DNA from 3 places in the Hafnia alvei genome. Region 3 is predicted to be linked to each of the others. Evidence: predicted binding sites of a transcription regulator. Region 3 holds the regulator's gene; each other region holds the start of a gene.
What was found. Region 3 encodes sigma-54, which starts transcription at its own class of promoters, with help from an activator protein. Its sites were predicted from a motif close to GTTGGCACANNTTTCGCTNT; they were not measured.
Positions count from the first base shown of each region.

Region 1: glnA (glutamate--ammonia ligase) is a predicted target of sigma-54. The motif match lies at 4,553-4,572, and genes of this name have one in related genera.
Region 2: glnK (P-II family nitrogen regulator) is a predicted target of sigma-54. The motif match lies at 1,747-1,766, and genes of this name have one in related genera.

Region 1 is NZ_OZ061315.1:4,786,213-4,792,445, reverse strand. It holds gene AB3Y96_RS22225 (YshB family small membrane protein) at 1-106, opposite strand, end outside; gene glnG (nitrogen regulation protein NR(I)) at 251-1,672, opposite strand; gene glnL (nitrogen regulation protein NR(II)) at 1,716-2,777, opposite strand; gene glnA (glutamate--ammonia ligase) at 3,067-4,476, opposite strand; gene typA (ribosome-dependent GTPase TypA) at 4,843-6,233, shown strand, end outside.
Region 2 is NZ_OZ061315.1:3,523,740-3,529,972, reverse strand. It holds gene AB3Y96_RS16700 (SmdB family multidrug efflux ABC transporter permease/ATP-binding protein) at 1-1,481, shown strand, start outside; gene glnK (P-II family nitrogen regulator) at 1,815-2,153, shown strand; gene amtB (ammonium transporter AmtB) at 2,184-3,476, shown strand; gene tesB (acyl-CoA thioesterase II) at 3,556-4,416, opposite strand; gene AB3Y96_RS16680 (YbaY family lipoprotein) at 4,709-5,227, shown strand; gene AB3Y96_RS16675 (MGMT family protein) at 5,281-5,619, opposite strand; RNA gene ffs (signal recognition particle sRNA small type) at 5,824-5,920, shown strand; gene AB3Y96_RS16665 (lysozyme inhibitor LprI family protein) at 6,108-6,233, shown strand, end outside.
Region 3 is NZ_OZ061315.1:4,076,961-4,083,193, forward strand. It holds gene kdsD (arabinose-5-phosphate isomerase KdsD) at 1-736, shown strand, start outside; gene kdsC (3-deoxy-manno-octulosonate-8-phosphatase KdsC) at 762-1,328, shown strand; gene lptC (LPS export ABC transporter periplasmic protein LptC) at 1,325-1,903, shown strand; gene lptA (lipopolysaccharide ABC transporter substrate-binding protein LptA) at 1,872-2,501, shown strand; gene lptB (LPS export ABC transporter ATP-binding protein) at 2,508-3,233, shown strand; gene rpoN (RNA polymerase factor sigma-54) at 3,365-4,798, shown strand; gene hpf (ribosome hibernation promoting factor) at 4,822-5,109, shown strand; gene ptsN (PTS IIA-like nitrogen regulatory protein PtsN) at 5,234-5,698, shown strand; gene rapZ (RNase adapter RapZ) at 5,841-6,233, shown strand, end outside.

The sequences.
Region 1 (6,233 bases), 710 kb from region 3:
GCAAAGCGGCACATAGCACGGCGGCAAATGCAGTCTGCGATGAGTGTCCGGCGGCGGTGGCGAGCTCTGCACCCTGCGAGATCAAGCTCAGTAGCGAATCGATCATCATAACCTCCAAAAACTGTGCCGATGATCATACCGATCCGCGGTGTACTGTTAAAGATCGGCATAGCCGTTTTTTTGTGCGCTGGATTGTATTTTTATTAACCAACCACGGCGCATTAACAAACCTCTAATGATCGGCTAACGATTACTCCATTCCCAACTCTTTTAGCTTACGTGTCAGGGTATTGCGCCCCCAGCCGAGCAGTCGTGCCGCTTCTTGTTTATGACCATGGGTGTGACGCAGCGCGGTCGTCAGCAGAATGCGCTCCATCTCTGGTTGAGCTTCAGACAACAAGTCCTGATGGCCAGACCGCAAGGCATGCTCTGCCCACTGAGCTAAAAGTGCAGACCAGTGATCGGGAGAGACGGTTCCGCTGGTGGATTCCGGTGCGCTGGTTTCAAATAGTTCGCTTGGCAAATCTTGAACCAGCAACTCTTGTCCAGCGGCCATAACGGTAAGCCAACGGCAGGTGTTTTCTAGCTGACGAACGTTGCCCGGCCACGGAAGACGGGTGAGCGCCAACTCGGTATCAGGGTGAAGAATTTTGGCTTCAACGCCTAATTCGGTGGCAGCCACTTTCAAAAAGTAACGCGCGAGGCGAGGGATATCTTCACGGCGCTCGCGCAATGGAGGCAAGTGCACGCGAATAACGTTGAGGCGGTGGAATAAATCCTCACGGAATTTCCCTTCCTGCACCCGTTGCTCAAGGTTTTGATGCGTTGCAGCAATAATGCGTACATCGACTTTGACTGGAGCATATCCGCCAACGCGATAAAACTGACCATCGGCTAACACGCGCAGCAGGCGGGTTTGGACATCCAGCGGCATATCTCCGATTTCATCTAGAAACAGTGTGCCGCCGTCTGCCTGTTCAAAACGACCCTGACGAATTTGATTCGCGCCGGTAAAGGCCCCTTTTTCGTGGCCAAACAGCTCTGACTCAATCAGATCTTTAGGGATAGCAGCCATATTCAGCGCAATAAACGGTGCTTTGCCGCGTGGGCTATGGCGATGTAGCGCGTGCGCCACCAACTCTTTACCCGTACCCGATTCACCGTTAATCAATACGCTGATTGAAGAGCGCGAAAGTCGGCCGATAATGCGAAAGACATCCTGCATCGCCGGTGCTTCACCGATAATATCCGCTGCCGGATCGTTAATGGGTTCGCTGCGTGCGGGATGCTGCTGTTCTTGATAGTGGCTGATTGCACGCTCGACAAGGGCGACCGCTTCATCAATATCAAAAGGCTTAGGCAAGTAATCAAAAGCGCCTTGCTGATAAGCGCTGACCGCGGCATCCAAGTCTGAATGTGCGGTCATTATGATGACCGGAAGCATAGGATGGCGCTGTTTTATCTGCTTGAGTAAAGCTAAGCCATCCATGCCAGGCATGCGGATATCGGATAACAAAACGTCCGGCGTTTGGCTGGCTAAGGCATCCAGTACCTCATTTCCGTTCTCAAACGTGACGCAGCGCAGACCCGCGCCGGTCAGTGCACGTTCCAGCACCCAGCGGATGGAACTGTCATCATCAACGATCCAGACGATTCCCTGTTGCGTTGTCATAATCACCTCTGTTTACGGAAGGCCGCTTAGTGAATGTTGTGAATTACTTGCGAATAGGCAGATAAACCGAAAACTCGGTATGCCCCGGCCAACTATTAAATTCAATTTTACCCTGATGCTGGTCGATGAGATTTCTGGCAATCGACAGGCCGAGTCCGGTACCGCCTTCGCGGCCACTGACCATCGGATAAAACAGGGTATCGTGCAGATGGGCGGGGATCCCCGGACCATCATCTTCAATATCAATGCGCGCCGCTAAACGATAACGTTCGCCATGCAGCGTGAGCTGAAATGCGGTTCGCGTGCGCAAGGTAATCGTGCCACCCGCGTTTCCAAGCGCTTGGAGCGCATTGCGGGTGATATTTAGCAGCACTTGTTCAATCTGTTCTGGATCGTGCTCAAGCTCCGGCAGGCTCGGATCATAATCCCGAACCAGCGTGACGTTGTTGGGGCATTCAAGCGAAACCAGCTGGCAAACGCGTTCTGCCACCTGATGAATACTTTGTGTGACGTGTTGACCGGGGCGCTGTGGGCCTAATAGACGATCGACCAAATTTCTCAGGCGGTCTGCCTGCTCGATGATGACCTTGGTGTATTCGGTCAGCGAAGGATCGGGCAATGCTTTGGCTAATAGCTGCGCCGCGCCGCGTAACCCGCCGAGCGGGTTTTTAATCTCATGAGCCAGCCCACGCACTAAATCGCGGGCGGCAACCTGCTGTGCATGCTGGAGCTGCTCTTGGCTTAGGCGGCGCTGGCTATCCATTGGTGAGAGCTCCAACAGGATAAAGTCATCACTCATGGGTTGTGCCGTGAGCGCCATAATGTGGGCATGACCATCGATAACCAGCGTGACTTCATTATCGGTAAACCCCTGTCCGGCGTGCAGGCTATCGTGCATCAGGCGAATATTCAGCGAGAAGTAGCCTAATAAGTCTGGGAGTGGAGTGCCGAATAATTTGCGCGAGCTTTGGGCTAACAGCTGTTGCGCGGCAGGATTGGCGTAATGAATCGCCAGATTGCGATCGAGCAACAATACGCAGGTAATCAGAGAATTGAGAATTTGCCCGGGATCAGGCTGTTTGCGTGCGGTTTGCGCATCGGTCATGGATTGGTCGGCCATACTGCGGGCTCCTGCACTGTTTTGGTGCAAATTAGATAAATGCACTTTAGCATGCTTTCAAAACCGTGGGATTTGGCGAGTTAAAAAAATTTCTCTGCTGGTGCCCATCAGTTAGGTGCTCAAAAAAAGTGGAGAAAAAAACCCATCCGAAGATGGGTATAAAGTTTCCACGGCAACAAAAAATCGACGAACCAATTTGAATCTTTTAGCGGCACGCCATAAGGCGTGCCAAGCGTATGAGCGTGTTTTAAGACGCTGGTTTTAAACGCCGGATTTAAACGCTGTAGTACAGTTCAAACTCAACAGGATGTGGCGTCATGCGCACACGTTCCATCTCTTCCTGACGCAGTTTGATGTAAGCATCGATCGCGTCGTTAGTGAACACACCACCGCGGGTCAAGAATTCACGGTCAGCATCCAGACAGGCCAGCGCTTCGTCCAGAGAACCCGCAACGGTAGGGATCTCTTTCGCTTCTTCTGGTGGCAGATCGTACAGGTTCTTATCCATAGCATCGCCAGGATGGATTTTGTTCGCAATACCGTCCAAGCCTGCCATCAACAGTGCAGCGAAGCACAGGTATGGGTTAGCCGCTGGATCTGGGAAGCGAACTTCAATGCGGCGTCCTTTCGGGCTGGCGATAACTGGAATACGGATAGAAGCAGAACGGTTACGGGCAGAGTAAGCCAGCATAACTGGAGCTTCGTAGCCAGGGACCAAACGCTTGTAGGAGTTAGTCGTTGGGTTTGCCAGCGCATTGATTGCTTTAGCATGTTTGATTACGCCGCCAATGTAGTACAGCGCCATTTCAGACAGGCCAGCGTATTTGTCGCCTGCGAACAGGTTAGTCCCGTTCTTAGACAGAGACATATGGCAGTGCATACCAGAACCATTATCGCCAAACATTGGTTTTGGCATAAAGGTGGCTGTTTTGCCGAATGCGTGAGCCACGTTGTGAACCACGTATTTGTAAATCTGAATTTCGTCAGCTTTTTTGGTCATGGTATTGAAGCGGGTTGCCACTTCGTTCTGACCGGCTGTTGCAACTTCATGGTGATGAGCTTCAACCACCAAACCCATGTCTTCCATGGTTAGACACATGGTAGAACGGATATCCTGTGAAGAATCGACAGGAGGCACTGGGAAATAGCCGCCTTTCACCGCTGGACGATGGCCTTTGTTGCCGCCTTCGTATTTGGTGCTGGAGTTCCATGCGCCTTCGATATCGTCAATAGCTACGTGGGAGCCACGAATGCTGCTGCCAAAACGAATGTCATCGAACAGGAAGAATTCTGGTTCAGGCCCAAACAGAACGGTATCTGCGATGCCTGAAGCGCGCAGGTAATCTTCTGCACGTTTAGAGATGGAGCGCGGGTCGCGGTCGTAGCCCTGCATGGTGCCTGGCTCAAGAATGTCGCAACGGATAATCAGAGTCGGTTCTTCAAAGAACGGATCCAGAACCGCAGTGCTTGCATCTGGCATCAGCACCATGTCGGATTCGTTGATACCTTTCCAGCCGCCGATAGAGGAGCCGTCAAACATTTTACCTTCTTCGAAGAAGTCGGCATTGACTTGATGAGCAGGGATCGTAACGTGCTGTTCTTTACCTTTCGTATCAGTAAAACGCAGGTCTACGAATTTGACTTCATGCTCATTCAGCATTGTTAATACGTGTTCAGCGGACATACTCTACTCCCGGTTGCCTAAGGTCGTCGTGGAACGAATCTGTATATATAAATGGTTTTTTCACCATAAATTTATACAAGCTAAAACCATGCCAACTTTACAAATCGCTCGGAAAGCGCATAATTGGCGTATCTGGTGGTAGGAGACTATGCACCAGAATCGAATTCCGCACCAGAATGGTGCAGTGTAAGATTTCATATGCACCATTCCAGTGCAAATTGTTCATTCCCGCGCCGTTTGGCATCGTGAATAGGATCACAAACTCACCTTTTTACGGTTGTTTATAAGAGATGCTTGTGATCTTGTTTAGTCCCTCGCTTATTACGTGTACAATAGCGCGCTATTTCTAATGCCTGAGGCAAAGCTGTGATCGAAAATCTGCGTAACATCGCCATTATTGCGCACGTTGACCATGGGAAAACCACCCTGGTTGACAAGTTGCTACAACAATCCGGCACGTTCGGTGAACGTGAAGAAGCAACTGAACGCGTAATGGACTCCAACGATTTGGAGAAAGAGCGTGGGATTACCATCCTCGCGAAAAACACCGCCATTAATTGGAAAGACTACCGTATCAACATCGTGGATACCCCGGGGCATGCTGACTTCGGTGGCGAAGTTGAACGTGTAATGTCTATGGTTGACTCGGTACTGCTGGTTGTTGACGCAATGGATGGCCCTATGCCGCAGACCCGTTTCGTGACCAAAAAAGCATTTGCTAACGGTCTGAAACCAATTGTGGTTATCAACAAAGTTGACCGTCCGGGCGCACGTCCTGACTGGGTTGTCGATCAGGTATTCGACCTGTTCGTTAACTTGGACGCAACCGACGAGCAGCTGGACTTCCCAATCGTTTACGCATCTGCGTTGAACGGTATTGCGGGTCTGGACCATAACGATATGGCCGACGACATGACTCCGCTGTATCAAGCGATTGTTGACCATGTATCTCCGCCACAAGTTGAAGCTGACGCACCTTTCCAGATGCAAATTTCTCAGCTGGACTACAACAACTACGTTGGCGTTATCGGTATCGGCCGTATCAAACGCGGTAAAATCAAACCTAACCAACAGGTTACTTTGATCGATAGCGAAGGCAAAACTCGTAACGGTAAAGTCGGTAAAGTTCTGACCCACATGGGTCTGGAGCGTATCGAAGCTGACGTTGCTGAAGCTGGCGACATCATCGCAATCACCGGTCTGGGTGAACTGAACATTTCCGACACTATTTGTGAAGTGGGTAATGTTGAAGCTCTGCCTGCTCTGAGCGTTGATGAACCAACTGTAACCATGTACTTCTGCGTAAACACCTCTCCGTTCTGCGGTAAAGAAGGTAAATACGTGACCTCCCGTCAGATCCTGGAGCGTCTGCAGAAAGAACTGGTACACAACGTTGCTCTGCGCGTTGAAGAAACTGAAGATGCTGATGCATTCCGCGTTTCAGGCCGTGGTGAACTTCACCTGTCGGTTCTGATCGAAAACATGCGTCGTGAAGGTTTCGAGCTGGCAGTATCTCGTCCTAAGGTTATCAACCGTAAGATTGATGGCCGTATGCAAGAACCGTTTGAAAACGTAACTCTGGATATCGAAGAGCAGCACCAGGGTTCAGTCATGCAAGCCATGGGTGAACGTAAGGGCGACGTTAAAAACATGGTTCCAGATGGCAAGGGTCGTATCCGTTTGGATTACATCATCCCTGCGCGTGGCCTGATCGGCTTCCGTACTGAATTCATGACTATGACTTCTGGTACTGGTTT
Region 2 (6,233 bases), 550 kb from region 3:
TACGTACCGACGTTATGGATGCTGCGCTGCGTCAGCCTCTATCCGCTTTTGATAATCAGCCTGTTGGGCAGCTTATTTCGCGAGTGACCAACGACACTGAAGTGATCAAAGATCTTTATGTCACGGTGGTGGCGACGGTGCTGAAAAGCGCGGCGCTGATTGGTGCGATGCTGGTGGCCATGTTTACCCTTGATTGGCGAATGGCACTGATTTCTATTTGTATTTTCCCCGCCGTGTTTGTAGTGATGGCGGTTTATCAACATTACAGCACGCCGATTGTACGTCGCGTTCGTAGCTATCTTGCTGATATCAATGATGGTTTTAACGAAGTGATCAACGGCATGGGCGTTATCCAACAGTTCCGCCAGCAGGCGCGCTTTGGTGAGAAAATGGGGGAGGTTAGCCGCTCTCATTATCAGGCGCGTATGCAAACACTGCGTCTGGAAGGTTTTTTGCTGCGACCGTTGCTGAGCCTCTTCTCCGCGATGATCCTCTGTGGATTGTTAATGATGTTTGGCTTCAGCGCCGAAGGTTCGATTGGCGTGGGCGTGCTTTATGCTTTCATTAACTATTTAGGTCGTCTGAATGAGCCTTTGATTGAGCTCACCAGCCAACAGTCCATGATGCAGCAGGCCGTTGTTGCCGGGGAGCGCATTTTCGAGTTGATGGATGATGCTCAACAGAACTACGGCGGCGACATTCAGCCTTTGCAGAGCGGGCGAGTCGATGTTAACAACGTGACTTTTGCCTATCGGGAAGGCCGCCCAGTTTTGCAGGATATTAATCTGCACATTGCATCGCGCGGATTTGTGGCTTTGGTAGGGCATACCGGCAGCGGTAAATCGACGCTGGCTAATTTACTGATGGGTTACTATCCGGTTAATCAGGGTGAGATCTGTATTGATGGCCGATCGATCCCTACGCTGAGCCATCAGGTTCTGCGTGAAGGCGTGGCTATGGTTCAGCAGGATCCTGTGGTGATGGCAGAGTCGGTTATGCATAACGTGACGCTTGGCCGTGATATCAGCGAGGATCAGGTGTGGAAAGCGCTGGAGGATGTCCAGCTTGCACCGCTGGTCAGAAGCTGGCCGCAGGGGATTCAAACCCAGCTGGGTGAACAGGGTAATAATTTGTCTGTGGGGCAAAAACAGCTGTTAGCGATGGCGCGTGTGCTGGTTCAGGCTCCTCAAATCCTCATTCTGGATGAGGCTACGGCCAATATAGACTCCGGTACCGAGCAGGCAATTCAGAAAGCGCTCAATGTGATTCGCCAGCAAACAACCTTAATTGTTATTGCTCATCGCTTGTCGACCATTGTCGATGCTGACTCTATTCTTGTTCTGCACCGAGGACAGGCGGTAGAACAAGGCTCGCATCATGAGCTGTTAGCGAAGCAGGGACGTTACTACCAAATGCATCAGCTGCAATTGGTGGGAGAGGCGCTGGCGGCTGGATTGCATCAAGAATCACCGACGATCTAAATATTGTCCATCGCTACAAAGCCGGTTGTTATGCCACGGATGCATAGCACCGGCTTTTTGTTTTCTGCAGCGTCAATCACGGCAATTGCCTCTGTGCATTTGCAGTGCATCGTAGCTTTGAATTGTGTAAAAAAAATGCACCGTATATTCCCTGATTGCACGCTATTGGTGCGTTTTTGAGAAATGCCTCACGTTTTATCTACTGTAACCGTGTCTTTCCCTCCCTAAAACCAGCATTTTCTTCCGCGGACTAACCTTATGCAAAGTTGGCATAGCCTTTGCTCATATCAATGCGTAGACGAAATTATTCGAAGTCATGTGAGGAGAGGCCGTATGAAGCTTGTAACCGTGGTGATTAAGCCGTTCAAACTGGAAGACGTACGTGAAGCCCTTTCCTCTGTTGGGATCCAGGGATTGACCGTTACCGAGGTGAAGGGATTTGGCCGCCAGAAAGGCCACGCCGAGTTATACCGTGGGGCAGAGTACAACGTGAATTTCTTGCCCAAAGTAAAAATTGATGTGGCGATTGCTGACGATCAGCTCGATGAGGTGATCGATGTCATCAGCAAATCAGCCTATACCGGAAAAATTGGCGACGGGAAAATCTTTGTTGCCGAACTACAGCGCGTTATTCGCATTCGTACCGGTGAAACCGACGAAGCGGCTCTGTAATTAATAACTCACACAGATAGGGATGGATTAATGATGAAAACACGCTTATCCACTTTAGCTCTGGGGAGTGCTTTATTACTACCCGGTGCCGCCATGGCCGCAACGCCAGCCGTAGCAGATAAGGCTGATAACGCCTTTATGATGATTTGTACTGCGCTCGTTCTGTTTATGACCATCCCCGGTATTGGCCTATTTTACGGTGGATTATTACGCTCCAAAAACGTGCTGTCATTGATGACGCAGGTGATGGTGACGTTTGCCGCCATCTGCGTGCTGTGGATTGTCTATGGCTACTCTTTGGCATTTGGTTCCGGTAACGCCATTTTTGGCAACCTAGATGAAGTGATGCTGAAAGGGATTGGGCTAACCGATTTAACCGGCTCATTCTACAAGATGATCCACGTTGCGTTTCAGGGCTCATTCGCCTGTATTACCGTTGGTCTGATTGTGGGCTCGTTTGCAGAACGTATTCGCTTTTCGGCGGTGCTAATTTTTGCCGTACTGTGGTTCACGATCTCTTATATTCCGATGGCTCATATGGTGTGGGGCGGTGGATATTTAGCGGCAGACGGAGCGCTGGACTTTGCGGGTGGGACGGTTGTGCATATTAATGCGGCGATTGCAGGTTTGGTTGGTGCGTATCTGTTAGGTAAGCGTGCAGGATTTGGCAAAGAAGCCTTCAAGCCTCATAACCTACCGATGGTCTTTATGGGAACTGCGATTCTGTATATCGGTTGGTTTGGCTTTAACGCAGGCTCGGCAAGTGCAGCGAATGAAATTGCCGCGCTGGCCTTTGTGAATACGGTGGTAGCGACGGCGGGGGCGATTCTGTCTTGGGTATTAGCTGAGTGGATGACGCGCGGGAAACCCTCTCTGCTGGGCGCGTGTTCTGGCTGTATCGCTGGGCTGGTTGCGGTAACGCCTGCCGCAGGCACCGTTGGAGTGGGGGGCGCGCTGTTGCTCGGCCTGATTGCGGGTATCGCTGGGCTGTGGGGCGTGGTGATGCTGAAACGCTGGCTGAAGGTGGATGATACCTGTGACGTATTCGGTGTACATGGCGTGTGCGGTATCGTGGGGTGTTTAGCCACGGGTATCCTAACTGCAACGTCTTTGGGAGGAACCGGTTATGCCGAAGGGGTGACGATGGGTCATCAGTTAGGCGTGCAGGCTCTTAGCGTTGTGGTCTGCATTGTTTGGTCCGGTGTGGCAGCGTTAATTGCCTTCAAGATTGCCGATGTTTGTGTTGGCCTGCGTGTGCCGGAAGAACAAGAGCGTGAAGGCTTAGACGTCAACAGTCACGGTGAGAACGCGTACAACCAGTAGTTTCCTTTTTTATCGTTCAATTGCAGAGGTGAAAAGGGCGGAGAAATCCGCCCTTTTGCGTTATGAGTGATGCTCGTTTTTACGAACGCTGGCGGATTACGCCTTCCTGCACCGTAGACGCAATCAGCTCACCGGCTCGGTTATAGAATTGTCCACGCACAAAACCGCGAGCGCCAGACGCTGAGGTGCTCTCGACCGCATAAAGTAGCCACTCATCCAAGCGGAACGGGCGATGGAACCACATCGAATGGTCAATCGTTGCGACCTGCATGCCAGGCTCTAAGAACCCTTTACCGTGTGGCTGTAAGGCGGTTGGTAGGAAGTTGAAATCAGACGCGTAACCCAGCAAGTACTGATGAATACGTGGGTCGTCAGGCATTTCGCCATTGGCTTTGAACCAAACGTTACGGATTGGCTCTTCTACTTTGCCCATCAAAGGGTTATGGAAACTTACCGGACGCATCTCAAGCGGTTTTTCACAGGTAAATTTTTCACGTACGGCTTCAGGGATAAGGTGCGCCATGCTACTGGCAATTTCAGACTCAGATTTTAATGATTCCGGCGCGGGTACATCGGGCATCACGTTTTGGTGTTCGAAACCGTCTTCTGCAGTCTGGAAAGATGCCGTCATGTAGAAAATAGGTTTACCGTGCTGCACCGCCTTTACCCTGCGCGCGCTGAAACTATTGCCGTCACGCAGATTTTCAACGTCATAGATTATCGGCTGGCTGCTATCGCCGGGGCGGAGGAAATAGCTGTGAAAGGAGTGAATATTGCGTTCTAAAGGCACCGTTTGTTTCGCGGCATAGAGCGCTTGACCAACCACCTGACCGCCAAAAACCTGACGTAAGCCAAGATCTTCACTCTGCCCGCGATAGATCCCTTCTTCGATTTTTTCCAGATCTAACAGATCGAGTAAATTTTTTAATGCCTGACTCATGAGTGAGATCCTAATTAACCAGTGTTGAAAACAGGAGCGAAAACCCCAATTGCATTATCAATTATGGCAGAACTTATCACAAAACTATTTAAGGGGGTGCCATCGTTTCTAGGGTTCAATTATCTGAAAATGTTAATGTAAAGTAGATAAAACTGGAAAACTCAGCGCTTTGTGCCATGCTTATCAAGTATCGTAGTTTAAGAAACTATTTTAAGAGGCTCGTATCGGTTGCTCAATGTGCTTTTGTAGATTGGCATCCGATAACAAAAATAAAAGGAAGGAGACCGAACTTATGAAACTCTGGAAAATTGTAGGTGGTGTACTGATGACCGCAACGGTTGCTGGCTGTTCTTCAAATGCCGCTGATGTTCCAACGCCGGCTCCGGGTAATCAAGTGACTGCAGATGCATCGCAGATTAGCGGCCCAGCGGTACGCGGTAGCGTGAATATTCGTCAGCGCATCGCTCTGCCACCGAATGCGGAAGTTACGGTCACTTTAGCCGATGTTTCTCTGGCGGATGCGCCTGCTCGTGTGTTGTCACAGAAAGTGTTCCGCACCGATGGCAAACAGCCACCTTATAACTTTGTTCTGCCGTTCAATCCTCAGGATATTCAGCCAAACCAGCGTATTAACCTGAGCGCGGCAATTAAAGTCGACGGTCGTTTAGTCTTCATCACCGATACCCTGAATGAAGTGGTGAATAACAACGCTGGCACGCAGAAAGATCTGGTCTTGGTGCCTGTTTCTGCTGATGGTGCAGCCACCGTGTTGAGCGAAAAAAAGAAGGTTGAGGGAGCATCACCTTTCTAATATTCGTTTAGGCGATGGCGATATAGAAAACCTGCCCATTGTGGCAGGTTTTTTTATAGCTGCGACGGATCCCATCCGTAAAGAGCCAAATCGATAACGCCGCTAGCGTTGAAGGTGACGCCTTCATCTTGCAAGGCGGTACGCTGACGTACGTAATCAGGGCCAATCAGAGAGATGTTGCCGCTGCGATTGACAACGCGATACCAAGGAATCGAGGAACCCTGGGGGAGCTTGCGTAAAATACCACCAACCTGCCGTGCCGCACGTGAGGAGCCCGCAAGGCGAGCTATTTGTCCATATGTCGCTACCTTGCCAAAGGGGATAGCGTGAATTGACATCAAAACACGTTGGCGAAAATTATCTTCAGGTATCGATGGGCTATCTTTTGGCATAAGACGTTGAAGTTCAAAGTTAGTGGCTCGGAATATGGGCTCAGTTTGCCATAAGGGGCTGATGGATTGAATGATTGTTTAATAAAACGACGTTCGACAGCCTTAGCCTTGCATTTCGCGGAGGCATCACTGATAATGCCCCCGCACTGAAGTTATGCATGACGTTATGCAGTAGCAAATTCAGTCGCTCATCAATGGAGGCCCTGTTGGTTCTCCCGCAACGCTAACTTGTGAACTCGGTCAGATCCGGAAGGAAGCAGCCGCAGCAGGCGACGTGTGTGCCGGGATGTAGCTGGCAGGGCCTCCACCCATTTATACCTCTGTAATTATCTTAGCTTTAAAACCTTTCGGTTCTTTCATCTGTTACTGACCTATTCTCAAACCCGTTGTATTGCCTAATCATCATCGTTTTGCCACAACGGTAATACGCAAGTGCGAGAGAAGTTGTATATATTCTTTCTATTGGGTGAATTAATGAGGTTATCGTGATGAAGAAAGGGTTACTGGCGATAGTGTTGTTTTCATGCAGTCTATCAGTACATGCCAAAACGCCTTTGGGCAAAGATATCGATGCTGCTTTGGCGCTCTGTAAAAATGCGGCTTCTGCGACACAA
Region 3 (6,233 bases):
CGAAGCTAGCCACGGCGATCTTGGCATGGTCACCTCACACGATATCGTGCTGGCGATTTCTAACTCTGGCGAATCTCACGAGATCCAAGCACTAATTCCGGTTCTAAAACGCCAAAAAGTTAAGCTGATCTGCATGACAAATAACCCTGAAAGTTCAATGGGTAAAGCGTCAGACATCCATCTGTGTGTTAAAGTCCCGCAGGAAGCCTGTCCGTTAGGGCTAGCGCCAACCACCAGCACGACCGCAACGTTGGTGATGGGCGACGCGCTCGCCGTTGCCCTGCTACAAGCGCGCGGTTTCACCGCTGAGGATTTTGCCCTTTCGCACCCTGGCGGCGCGCTGGGTCGTAAATTGTTGCTGCGCGTCAGCGACATCATGCACACCGGAAGCGAATTACCGCACGTCAGCCGTGATGCTTCACTGCGCGATGCCCTGCTGGAGATCACGCGCAAAAACCTTGGGTTAACCGTTATCTGTGATGATTTGATGAAAATCGAAGGCATTTTCACCGATGGTGACCTACGCCGGATTTTTGATTTGGGTGTTGATTTAAACAATGCGAAAATTGCCGACGTGATGACATCTGGCGGAATTCGTATTCGTCCAAACGCCTTAGCGGTCGATGCATTAAACCTGATGCAAGCTCGTCATATCACGTCGTTGTTGGTTGCTGATGGCGATCAACTGATCGGCGTCGTTCATATGCATGATATGCTGCGCGCTGGCGTGGTTTAAGATTTAACGTTTAGGTGAAAAATTAATGAGTGAACAAGGTATGAATATCGCTACCTGTTACGGCCCGGTTGCCCGTAAAATCATGGACAGTGCAGCAGATATTCGTCTCGTCATCTGCGACGTAGACGGCGTGCTATCTGATGGTCTGATTTACATGGGCAACAATGGCGAAGAGCTAAAAGCGTTTAACGTTCGCGATGGCTATGGTATCCGCTGTCTCATTACCGAAGGCATTCATGTGGCGATCATTACCGGTCGTCAATCCAAATTAGTCGCCGACCGCGCGGCTACGTTGGGAATTGAACACCTATATCAGGGGCAATCTGATAAACTGATTGCCTTTGAAAAAATTCTCTCCGATCTGAATTTGCAGCCTCATCAGGTTGCATACATTGGCGATGATTTGATCGACTGGCCAGTCATGGCCAAAGTAGGACTTTCTGTTGCCGTAGCAGACGCGCACCCTATTTTATTGCAGCGCGCTCAATATGTTACCCGTATTGCAGGCGGGCGCGGTGCAGTTCGTGAGTTATGCGACCTTATCCTCCAGTCACAGAACAAGCTGGATGAGGCCAAAGGGCTATCAATATGAGTAAAACCAAACGCTGGGTCATCCTGCTATTAACGGTTATTGCATTGGCACTAATTGGATGGAATCTCACCGAAAATGATTCCGATACCGTGCTAACCCCCGTGAATAATCAGGAACCGACCTACCGCAGCCAGCATACTCTGACCGTGGTTTATGACCCGACAGGTAAACTAAGCTATAAGCTGGTAGCAGAAGATGTTCAGCATTTCACCGAGGATAAAACCAGTTGGTTTAACCACCCGGTGCTGACGACTTACGATCAGGACGTTCAACCGACTTGGTCTATTCGCGCTGACAAAGCAAAACTTACCGATGACCGTATGCTTTATTTATACGGTAACGTTGAAGTAAACAGTTTGACGACGACCTCGCAATTGGAAAGGATTACCACCGATAATGCGCAGGTAAATCTAGTGACTCAGGACGTCAGCTCTGATGATGAAGTCACTCTTTATGGGTCAAACTTCACCTCCCATGGTCTGAAGATGCGCGGGAACATGCGGGAAAAATCCGCAAGGCTGATTGACAAGGTAAAAACCTATTATGAAATTCAAAACAAACAACAAAATCCTTAGCCTTATCATTGCCGGTTCATTGATCGCAGCCAGCGCACCTGTGCTGGCACTGACCGGAGATACAGAGCAACCGATCCATATTGATTCGGCTCAGCAGTCTTTGGACATGCAAGGCAACACCGTGACCTTTACCGGTGATGTGGTCGTGACTCAGGGCACCATCAAAATCAACGCCGATAAAGTTGTGGTGATCCGTCCTAACGGTGCTCAAGGAAAAGAAGTTGTTGAAGGTTACGGTAATCCCGTCACTTTCTACCAGATGCAAGACAACGGCAAACCGGTGAGTGGTCATGGACAGAAACTGCGTTATGAACTGGATAAAGACTTTGTCATTCTGACCGGCGATGCCTTCCTGAAACAGGTTGATAGCAGCATTAAAGGCGACAAAATCACCTATCTGGTTAAACAACAGCAGATGGAAGCCTTTAGCGATAAAGGCAAGCGCGTAACCACGGTGCTGATCCCATCCCAGTTGCAGGATAAAGGCGGCAAAGCAGCTCCGGCGGCAGCTCCAGCCAAATCGAAACCGCAGAGCAAACCTGCAGCGCCGCAGGGTAAATCTCCGTTTAGTCAGTCCTCACAGACCAAGAGTAACTAATTCGTTATGGCAACTTTAATTGCTGAAAATCTGGCCAAGGCCTACAAAGGCCGCCGCGTCGTAGAAAATGTTAGCCTCACCGTTAACTCAGGCGAAATCGTAGGGCTGTTAGGGCCGAACGGTGCGGGTAAAACCACCACCTTTTATATGGTTGTTGGTATCGTGCCTCGTGATGCGGGCCGCATCGAGATTGACGATGAAGACATCAGCCTGCTGCCGCTGCACGCACGTGCTCGCCGTGGGATCGGCTATCTACCGCAAGAAGCCTCTATCTTTCGCCGCCTGAGTGTGTATAACAACCTTATGGCCGTGTTAGAGATTCGCGAAGATCTAACCAAAGAGCAGCGTGCCGATCGTGCCGATGAGCTAATGGAAGAGTTCCACATCGCTCATCTGCGTGACAACCTCGGACAATCGCTGTCCGGTGGTGAACGCCGCCGCGTTGAAATTGCACGCGCTCTAGCCGCAAATCCTAAGTTTATCCTGTTAGATGAACCTTTTGCGGGCGTTGACCCAATCTCTGTTATTGATATTAAAAAAATTATCGAACACCTGCGCGACCGCGGTTTGGGCGTATTGATTACCGACCATAACGTGCGTGAAACGCTAGACGTTTGTGAACGTGCTTATATCGTGAACCAGGGCAACCTGATTGCTCATGGTACGCCATCTGAAATCTTGGCCGATGAGCAGGTTAAACGCGTCTATCTGGGTGAAGAATTCCGTCTGTAACGGCGGCTATCTTGCGTCATATTTACTCTGCGCCATCGTGCAGGGTATACCGCACGGTGGTCTTCATGCGGCCGGACTCTTTTTAGTTTAGCAGGCACTCTGCTTACACCAATGGAAATGAGCTCGCGATTATGAAGCAAGGTTTGCAACTCAGGCTAAGTCAGCAGCTAGCGATGACTCCACAGCTGCAGCAGGCGATTCGCCTGTTGCAATTATCAACGCTAGAGCTTCAGCAAGAGATTCAACAAGCATTAGAAAGCAACCCGCTGCTTGAACAAGATGACACTCACGATGAAATCGAAACTTCAACGGAAGAAGTCAACGAAGAGCTGGACACACGCGAACAGCTAGAGCAGCCGGATATGCCGGAAGAACTTCCTCTCGATGCCACATGGGACGAAATTTATACGGCTGGCACCCCATCAGGAACAGGAACGGACTACAGCGACGACGAGCTACCGATCTATCAGGGGGAAACTACCCAGACCCTGCAAGATTATCTAATGTGGCAAGTTGAACTCACCCCGTTTAGCGATACCGATCTGGCTATTGCCACCGCCATCGTCGATGCCGTGGATGATACTGGCTACCTCACCTCTTCTCTCGACGATATTTTAGAGAGCATGGGCGATGAACACGTCATGATGGATGAAGTCGAAGCGGTACTTAAACGCGTACAGCGTTTCGACCCCGTTGGCGTTGCCGCCCGCGATCTGCGTGATTGCCTGCTGGTTCAGCTCTCCCAGTTCACCGATGGAACGCCTTTCCTTATCGAAGCACGCCTCATTGTTGATAAGCATTTAGATCTCTTAGCGAATCACGATTTCCGTAATCTGATGCGTTCGACTAAGCTAAAAGAAGATGTCCTCAAAGCGGCGATGCAGCTGATCCAAACGCTCGATCCGCGCCCAGGGCTTTCTATCAATACCGGCGAATCCGACTACGTGATCCCAGATGTTTTGGTGCACAAACATCAGGGCCGTTGGGGCGTTGAATTAAATCAGGACAGCGTTCCACGTCTCAAAATTAATCAGCATTACGTCTCGCTCGGCGCACAAACCCGAAGCGATAGCGATACCCAGTTCATCCGCAGCAATCTGCAAGAAGCGAAGTGGCTGATTAAAAGTCTGGAAAGCCGTAATGAGACCTTGCTGAAAGTGTCACGCTGTATCGTAGAACAGCAGCAGGCATTTTTTGATAATGGCGCTGAGTTCATGAAGCCGATGGTGCTGGCTGATATTGCCCAGCAGGTCGAAATGCATGAATCCACCATCTCGCGCGTGACAACGCAGAAGTTTCTGCACAGCCCGCGAGGCATATTTGAACTGAAATATTTCTTCTCAAGTCACGTCAGCACCGAAGATGGCGGCGAAGCTTCCTCAACGGCGATCCGTGCACTAGTGAAGAAACTCGTTGCGGCGGAGAACCCTGCCAAACCGTTGAGCGACAGCAAGCTAGCGACCTTGCTTGCCGATCAGGGTATTATGGTTGCCAGACGTACCGTTGCGAAATACCGAGAGTCTTTGTCCATCCCACCGTCAAACCAACGCAAACAATTGGTTTGACCATAACAGAGAAGGAAGACACTATGCAGCTCAACATTACCGGACACCATGTCGAAATTACCGAAGCTTTGCGCGAATTCGTCACCACAAAATTTGGCAAGCTCGAGCAATATTTTGACCGAATAAATCAGGTTTATGTCGTACTGAGCGTGGAGAAAATCCAACACATTGCGGAAGCAACGGTACATATTAACGGCGGTGAGCTGCATGCTACCTCGGAGCAGCTAGATATGTATGCTGCTATTGATACTCTGGTTGATAAACTGGCGCGCCAGCTCAATAAACATAAAGACAAATTGAAACAACACTAGCGTTTAAATAGTTTAAACGCCTGCTGACTTCATCGGCCTGTTTCTTCCATGAAACGGGCCGATAAGCCATCATGGGGAGCATGAAAAATCAGCCCTTTGGTCTGATTTAAATGAAGAAGATGAGATGAGTAACGATTTAACTATGCCATTAACCTCCGTACTGAGTCCGGAGTGCACACGCAATGCAGTTCACTGTTCCAGCAAGAAGCGCGCACTGGAAATTATCAGCGAACTGGCGGCTGCACAGCTGAACCTGCCACCACAGATCGTCTTTGATGCGATCTTAACGCGTGAGCGTATGGGGAGCACCGGCATTGGCAACGGCATTGCGATTCCTCACGGCAAGCTTGAGGAAGACACCCTGCGAGCCATTGCGGTTTTCATTCATCTAGAACAGCCGATAAGCTTTGATGCTATCGATAATCAACCCGTTGACCTGCTGTTTGCCTTGCTGGTCCCTGCAGACCAATGCAAAACCCACTTACAAACACTCGCTATCATGGCGCAGAAATTGGCCGATAAAGGCGTCTGCCGCCAACTACGCAGCGCGCAAAGCGATGATGAGCTGTACAAAATCATTACAGAATAATGCGTTAGCACGCTGTCAAAACAGTGGCAGGATGTGCTGCGTCACGTTACATTGGGTATAACAATTTGTGATAGACCTCCTTTGGGAGGTCAAATTTCCACAGACAGCCATGCGGCTGTCCGAACTCAAGGGGAGTTGTGACATGGTGCTGATGATTGTCAGCGGCCGTTCCGGTTCAGGGAAATCCGTTGCGTTACGTGCGCTTGAGGACATGGGATTTTATTGTGTAGACAATCTTCCCGTTGAGCTCTTGCCAAATTTAGCTCGCTCTCTGGCCGATCGCGGAACCTCCGCCGCCGTCAGTATTGACGTGCGCAACATGCCAGAATCTCCAGAAGTTTTGGAAATAGCGATGGACAGTCTGCCTGACAGCTTCTCTCCGCAGCTGCTGTTTTTAGATGCCGATCGTAATACGCTGATCCGTCGATACAGCGATACCCGTCGCCTGCACCCTCTCTCAGCTAAAAATCTGTCGCTCGAAAGCGCCATTGATGAAGAGAGTGATTTGCTGGAGCCATTACGCTCACGCGCCGAT